Regions from separate parts of the Paenarthrobacter sp. AB444 genome, predicted to be linked through region 1. Evidence: predicted binding sites of a transcription regulator. Region 1 holds the regulator's gene; each other region holds the start of a gene.
What was found. The regulator HrcA, encoded in region 1, represses chaperone genes, less so after heat shock. The targets are predictions, from matches to a motif close to TTNGCACTCGNNNNNNNCGAGTGCNAA.

Region 1 (2,261 bases):
TCTCCCCGGACTGCGTCCCCGCCTTGACCTCAATGTCCTGTGCGCCGTCGAAAGTATCAAGCTCCAAGTCCGTCCCGAGGGCTGCTGCTGTCATGGGCACGCTCAGGGTGGCGTGGAGATCATCACCTTCACGAACGAACGTGGAATCGTTGTTTACGCGGATCTCCACGTAGAGATCGCCCGCCGGACCACCGGCGGGGCCGGCTTCGCCCTGGCCGGACAGCTGGATGCGCGTGCCGGTGGCGACACCTGCCGGCACCTTGATGGTCAACGAACGGCGGCTCCGGATGCGGCCCTGGCCACTGCACTCGTTGCAGGGATCCTTGATAACTGTGCCGAATCCTTCACAGGTTCCGCAGGGCGCGGTGGTCATGACCTGGCCAAGGATGGAGCGCACTGCGCGCTGGACCTGGCCGCTGCCGCCGCAAATGTCGCAGCGTTCGGGGTGGGTGCCGGGACGGCAGCAGCTGCCATCACACGTTGGGCAGACCACGGCTGTATCGACTTCAAGCTTCTTGTTGACGCCGAACACCGCGTCCTTGAGGTCGATCCGGACACTGATGAGGGCGTCCTGGCCGCGCCGGACGCGTGAGGCCGGCCCTCCGTGTCCACCGCCCCCGCCAAAGAACGTGTCGAAGATGTCCTGGAAGGCGAAGCCTTGGCCTGCGTACCCGCCACCGAAGCCGTTGTCAGTTCCGTTCTCATTGCCGGTGGCGTCGTAGACGCGGCGTTTCTGGGGATCTGACAACACTTCGTATGCATGGGTCACGGCCTTGAACTGCTCCGCGACATCTTCACCGGGGTTTACGTCCGGGTGGAGTTTCCGTGCCAGCTTGCGGTACGCCTTTTTGATCTCTTCCCCGGTGGCTTCCGGCGAGACTCCCAAAACGTCATAGTGGCTGCTCAAAGTCGGTATCTCTTCCTGGTTGTACTGCGGATGTTTCCTCGCCGCTTTTCAGCCGCCGAGAATGCGGGAAAGGTAACGGGCCACGGCGCGTACTGCCGCCATGGTGGTGGGATAGTCCATGCGGGTGGGTCCGAGGATGCCCACCTTGGCACCTGATCCGTAGCCGGTGGCCACGACAGATGCCTCGGCGAGACCGTCGTACGGATTCTCCCGGCCAATGCTGACAGTGACGCCTCGAGGATCGTCTCCCATGTCCGACAACAACCGGAGCATGACAACTTGTTCCTCAAGTGCCTCCAGCACCGGACCGATGCTCAAGGGGAAATCGACGTTGGACCGTGCAAGGTTGGCCGTACCGGCCATGAGGATGCGCTCTTCACGGCTGGCATCGCTCAACGATTCCAGGCCATTTGCGAGCGTTTGCGCGAGGGCCCGAAGGTCGGGCGGACACAGGGCAACCACTGACGGAAGCACCTGCGGCAAGAGGGCCAGCTGGGTGCCGGCGATGCTGCCAAGGAAACGTGACCTCAACAACATCAGGGCCTCGTTGCTCACATCGGCGCCGGCCTCGATCACCTTCTGCGCAACGCTTCCGGTATCCGCTATGAGGACCACAAGCACTTGCTTGGGTGCCAGCAGGACAAACTCCGCGTGGCGCACCAAGGCGCGGTGCGAGTGCGGGTACTGCACGACGGCGACCTGGTTGGTCAGTTGCGAAAGGAGCCTGACGGTGCGCTCAAGAATGTCATCGACGTCGTCCGGGCCCTCCAGCAGCGAATGGATGGCCCGGCGCTCGGCGGCTGACAACGGCTTGACCTGCGAGATGCGGTCCACGAAGAGTCGATAGCCCTTGTCCGTGGGAATCCGGCCCGCGCTGGTATGCGGGGCAGCAATGAGACCCTCCTCTTCCAGGACGGCCATGTCATTGCGGATGGTGGCACTGGAAACACCCAGGTGGTGGCGCTCAACGAGGGCCTTCGATCCCACGGGCTCCCGGGAATGTACATAATCCTCAACGATGGCACGCAGCACTTCCAGCTTGCGTGGCTCACTCATTGCTCCACCTCCTGACGACTGCCATGGTCCTTGGGACCGTCCCCTGTGGGACCTCCATCGGGCCACCACACTTAGCACTCAACATGCCCAAGTGCTAACAAGTCTAGTATGAGCTACCACGTTGTTAGCATTGAAACCGTCCCCGGACTGGATCCGGGACGGCTAACCAGCACAGCCTGAATTCAGCTGCTGCCTGTCCTTTCCCATATCACCACAGAGGTAGGAATTCCTTGGCTTTCGACAATTGGGGCCCGCAGGATCTGACGGCACCGGCCAAACGCCAACTCCCCGAAGTTCC
Region 2 (2,261 bases), on a different contig from region 1:
GAGGTCGTCGCGGGCGTCAATGAGGTCATCACCAAGGAGTACGGCAAAGGGCTCGTAACCGACGTGCTGCTTTGCACGCAGGACAGCGTGGCCCAGACCGTTCGGATCGCCTTGGCGGACGTAGTGGATGTCACCGAGGTTGGTGGCGGACTGGATGGCTTCAAGCTTGGCGGTGTCGCCCTTTTCAGCCAAGGTCGCTTCAAGCGCCGGCACCCGGTCAAAGTGGTCTTCCAGGGCGCGCTTGCTGCGTCCTGTGATCATGAGGACGTCGTGCAGGCCCACCTTGACCGCTTCTTCGACGACGTACTGGATGGCGGGCTTGTCGACCACGGGCAGCATTTCCTTCGGCATCGCCTTGGTGGCGGGAAGGAACCGGGTACCAAGACCCGCTGCGGGGATGACAGCCTTACGGACAGCGTTGTTATCGAGAGTCACCGGACTAATGTAACGGAAGGAACAGATCATCGGCTAAACCCCCGCCGCGCGGCTTGCACATTTTCTTGGCTGCTCAACACCACGCAACAATTCAATCGGACCCCACGAACCTGAGGATTGGACACAGATGGCATCGAAAGAAGACATCCGCCGCAGCCGGCGACTCTACAGAAGGGCCCTGTCCCCGGAGCAGATCGCAACAGCGGGCGAGGCCCTGGCCCAGCATGGAACCGCCTGGGCCAAGGGCATCACCTCCGGCGAACCGGCCAGGTTCGCGGTGTATGTGGGGGTCGCTTTCGAACCACCCACCATGCCACTGCTTGAGGCCCTTCATGACGCGGGCCACGAGGTGCTGCTTCCGGTCTGCGAACCGGAACGCCAACTGAGCTGGGTGTACTGGACTCCGTCGACGGTCTTTGAGCGCTCCACCTACGCACCCATCGACGAACCCCTGGGCGAGCGATTGGACAGTTCAGTGGTGGCCACGGCCGCGGGGATCTTCATGCCGGCAACCGCCGTGGATCGTGATGGGAACAGGATCGGCCAAGGCGGCGGATACTACGACCGGCTGCTGCAGGGCCTCGATGCCTCCGGTCAGCGGCCGCCCACCATCGCGGTGGTGTACGACGACGATTTGTTGCCTTCCGGCTCCATACCCGCCGAAGCTTTTGATCGCCCTGTGCGGGAAGTACTGACGCCGTCCGGCGTCGTCACCCTGGATGACGCCGGAGAAGACGCCTAAAGGGTGGTGAGTTCCGGCACAGGTGCTGGCGAACGCCGCAGGGACGGGTGATAGAATTGGCACTCAGGCCCTGGGACTGCTAATGCGGAAACTCTTCGCTGCGGCGCCACAGGACCTGAACTTTGTCCTAAAGGAGGAACTCAGTGCCCACATACGCATACGCCTGCAAAGACTGTGACCATGCCTTCGACATCGTCCAGTCCTTCTCAGACAGCTCCCTGACAGAGTGCCCGGAATGCAAAGGCACGCTGCGCAAGAAGTTCAACAGCGTTGGCGTCGTCTTCAAGGGCTCCGGTTTCTACCGCACCGACTCGCGTGACACGAAGGGCAGCAGCACCGTTTCGGCAGCGCCCTCCACTCCAAGCGCAACTGCGGCCGCCACGCCCGCTCCCGCCGCCGCGGCAGCAGCGAGCTAAGTCCCGGGACTTTTCCACATAGGGAAGCCGGCCCCTGCCATGGGGCCGGACAAGCTCGTTAGCGTGGCGGCATGCCACCTACTTCCCGAAGCGCCCTCCTTGCCCGCGCCGAGCGTTCGGCAGGAACAGCTGACCGCGAGCCATTTCGGCTGCCCATGCAATACCGCCTGCCCTCCCCCGGGCGCGCCCGCCCAACATTCAGACGTGACGGGCCTCCAACACCACGCCAACAGCCACGACGCACGCCGAGAGCATGGCTTTCGCGGAATCGCCGGCTCTGTATCGCCCTGCTTCTGTGCCTTGCCGCAGGGTTGGCCGTCCAACAGCTGACTCCAGCGTCGGCGGAACGCGTCACCGTCCTTGTGGCAGCACGGGAACTACCGGCGGGTGCCAGTCTTAGGGAATCCGACTTCACTACTGTTGACGTCGCACCCGAACTCGCCGTGCCCGCACAGGCGAAGGACCTTGGGGGTCTCGTTGGGCGCCAACTGGCTTCTCCGCTTGGCAAGGGGCAAATCCCAACCGACTCAGCTCTCCTGGGCCCCGGCCTGCTCACCGGCACTCCCGCAGGTTCCGCTGCCGTCCCCCTCCGCATGGCCGACGCCTCCTCGATCCAGCTCCTTTCGCCAGGGCAGCTGGTGACGGTGGTCCTTACCGCGTCCGGCTCC
Region 3 (2,261 bases), on a different contig from region 1:
GCCATCCTTGCCCACCTTGCCGAAGGCTTCGGCCAGCAGCTCGCCAACTTCATCGCTCTGCGCGGAGATGGCTGCAACGTTGGCTACCTGGGTGCCTTCGACTTCGCGGGCGTTCTCCAGCAGGCGGGCAGCGACAGCTTCAACCGCAACTTCGATGCCGCGCTTGATCTCACCCGGTGCGGCGCCGGCTGCAACGTTGCGCAGGCCTTCCTTGACCAGGGCCTGTGCAAGCACGGTGGCAGTGGTGGTGCCGTCACCGGCGACGTCGTTGGTCTTGGTGGCGACTTCCTTGGCCAGCTGTGCGCCAAGGTTCTCGTAGGGGTCGTCGAGCTCGACTTCACGGGCGATGGTGACGCCATCGTTGGTGATCGTGGGGGCGCCCCACTTCTTGTCCAGGACGACGTTGCGGCCGCGCGGGCCCAGCGTCACCTTGACAGTGTTGGCGAGCTTGTCGATACCGGCCTCAAGCGACCGGCGGGCAGCATCGTTAAAAGCAAGCTGCTTTGCCATGGTTGTGTCCTTTCGAGACAGAAAACCCGCACCGCTGACGCTCGGAATGATTCCAACGCGACGGCGGTGCGGGGCTCCAGGAAGTTACTTTACGACGATCGCGAGGACGTCGCGGGCGGACAGAACGAGGTACTCGCTGCCACCGGTCTTGACTTCGGTTCCACCGTACTTGGAGTAGATGACGACGTCGCCGACAGCTACGTCCACCGGTACGCGGTTGCCGTTGTCATCGAAGCGGCCGGGGCCGATTGCAACGACTTCGCCTTCCTGCGGCTTCTCCTGTGCGGAGTCCGGAATAACCAGGCCGGAAGCCGTGGTCTGCTCTGCTTCGAGCGGGCGAACAACAATACGATCCTCAAGAGGCTTAATCGAGACCGACACTCGGACTCTCCTTTTCATGAGCTGATTCATGGACTAAGAACTAGGGTGCCGTGGCGTTCAACCGTCGTCGCGGTGCCGGTGGACGCCTGGCGGGATTAGCACCCTCACGGGGAGAGTGCTAACTAGACTCTATGTAAGGCGTTAGCACTCGGTCAAGGTGAGTGCCAGCATTTCGTCATCGGTGAACCGGGGTCACTGGTCCCGGAGGTCGTCGAGGTCGTAGTCTTCGCCGTCGTCGTCTCCGTCCAAGGAGCCGCTGCCGCGATTGACGTACAGGACCACCGCGGAGGCCACCGCCACGACGCCGGAGATCACCAGCGCGATGACGCCACCCAGGCGCGCACCACTGTAGAGTTCGCGGATGTCCCGCGCCTCATCTGTGGCGTCGCTGACGCTCTTGCCGGTCACGGAATAGGCCGCGGCGTTGAAGGAGTCCAGCGCGAAAATGACAATCAACAAACCGATGCAGACCACCGCGATGACAGCTCCCGCGATCAGGGCTGGACGGGCGTACTTGATGAGGCGGGAGGGCGGCGGGGCTGCGTTGTCTTCCATAAAAACAACCCTATCCGGCTGATTCCACAGTCACACCGCCATGACGCGCGACGTTAGGCTTGTACGCATGCCTCACGCACCGCAGGAACAGATCGCGCCCTTGCTGACCACTGAAGGATGGGAACTTCTTGCCTCGCTGGGGCCCTACCGGGAGGCCGATGCTTTCAGCACCAACGCCGAGCTCCGCAAGGCCGGCCACTCCCCCGAACTTGTTGCCGCCGTCCTGACGCAATCGCGCCTGCGGACCCGCGCCGAGGCCAAGTTCGGCGAATTCGCCCGCCAGATGCTCTTTACCCAGGCTGGCTTGGAACAGGCAACCCGATTGAATGTCGCCGCCCGCCACGCCGAACGATTCGCCCAGGCCGGCATCAGCCACGTCGCAGACCTCGGCTGCGGCCTGGGTGCCGACTCCATGGCGATGGCTTCCATGGACATCGCGGTCACTGCCGTGGAGATGGATGAAACCACCGCGGCCTGCGCCATGATCAACCTCATGCCTTTTCCTCATGCGAGCGTTGTGCACACGGACGCGGAGTCGGTGGACCTTGAAGGGATCGACGGCGTATGGCTGGATCCCGCCCGACGCACCACCTCCACCTCGGGAACCAAGAGGATCTGGGATCCGGAGGCCTTCTCCCCGCCCTTGTCGTTTGTTGAAAGCCTCGCCGCTACGGGGCGTGCGGTTGGCGTCAAGATGGGCCCGGGCATCCCCCACGACTCCGTTCCATCGGGTTGCGAGGTCCAGTGGGTCTCCGTCGGCGGCGACGTCACCGAGGCCACGCTGTGGTTCAACGGCGTTGCCCGGCCGGGCGTTC

Region 2: a site for HrcA is predicted at 1,234-1,260, ahead of PQ627_RS09925 (FmdB family zinc ribbon protein). Genes of this name have one in related genera too.
Region 3: a site for HrcA is predicted at 1,033-1,059, ahead of groES (co-chaperone GroES). Genes of this name have one in related genera too.

The regions. Positions count from the first base shown of each region.
Region 1 covers NZ_JAQZBY010000018.1:7,803-10,063, forward strand. Annotated here, with positions in the region: gene dnaJ (molecular chaperone DnaJ) at 1-907, opposite strand, end outside; gene hrcA (heat-inducible transcriptional repressor HrcA) at 956-1,963, opposite strand; gene PQ627_RS18400 (DUF3097 domain-containing protein) at 2,194-2,261, shown strand, end outside.
Region 2 covers NZ_JAQZBY010000006.1:180,298-182,558, forward strand. Annotated here, with positions in the region: gene galU (UTP--glucose-1-phosphate uridylyltransferase GalU) at 1-465, opposite strand, end outside; gene PQ627_RS09920 (5-formyltetrahydrofolate cyclo-ligase) at 563-1,177, shown strand; gene PQ627_RS09925 (FmdB family zinc ribbon protein) at 1,321-1,593, shown strand; gene PQ627_RS09930 (RcpC/CpaB family pilus assembly protein) at 1,665-2,261, shown strand, end outside.
Region 3 covers NZ_JAQZBY010000006.1:205,419-207,679, forward strand. Annotated here, with positions in the region: gene groL (chaperonin GroEL) at 1-510, opposite strand, end outside; gene groES (co-chaperone GroES) at 595-891, opposite strand; gene PQ627_RS10015 (hypothetical protein) at 1,084-1,446, opposite strand; gene PQ627_RS10020 (THUMP-like domain-containing protein) at 1,514-2,261, shown strand, end outside.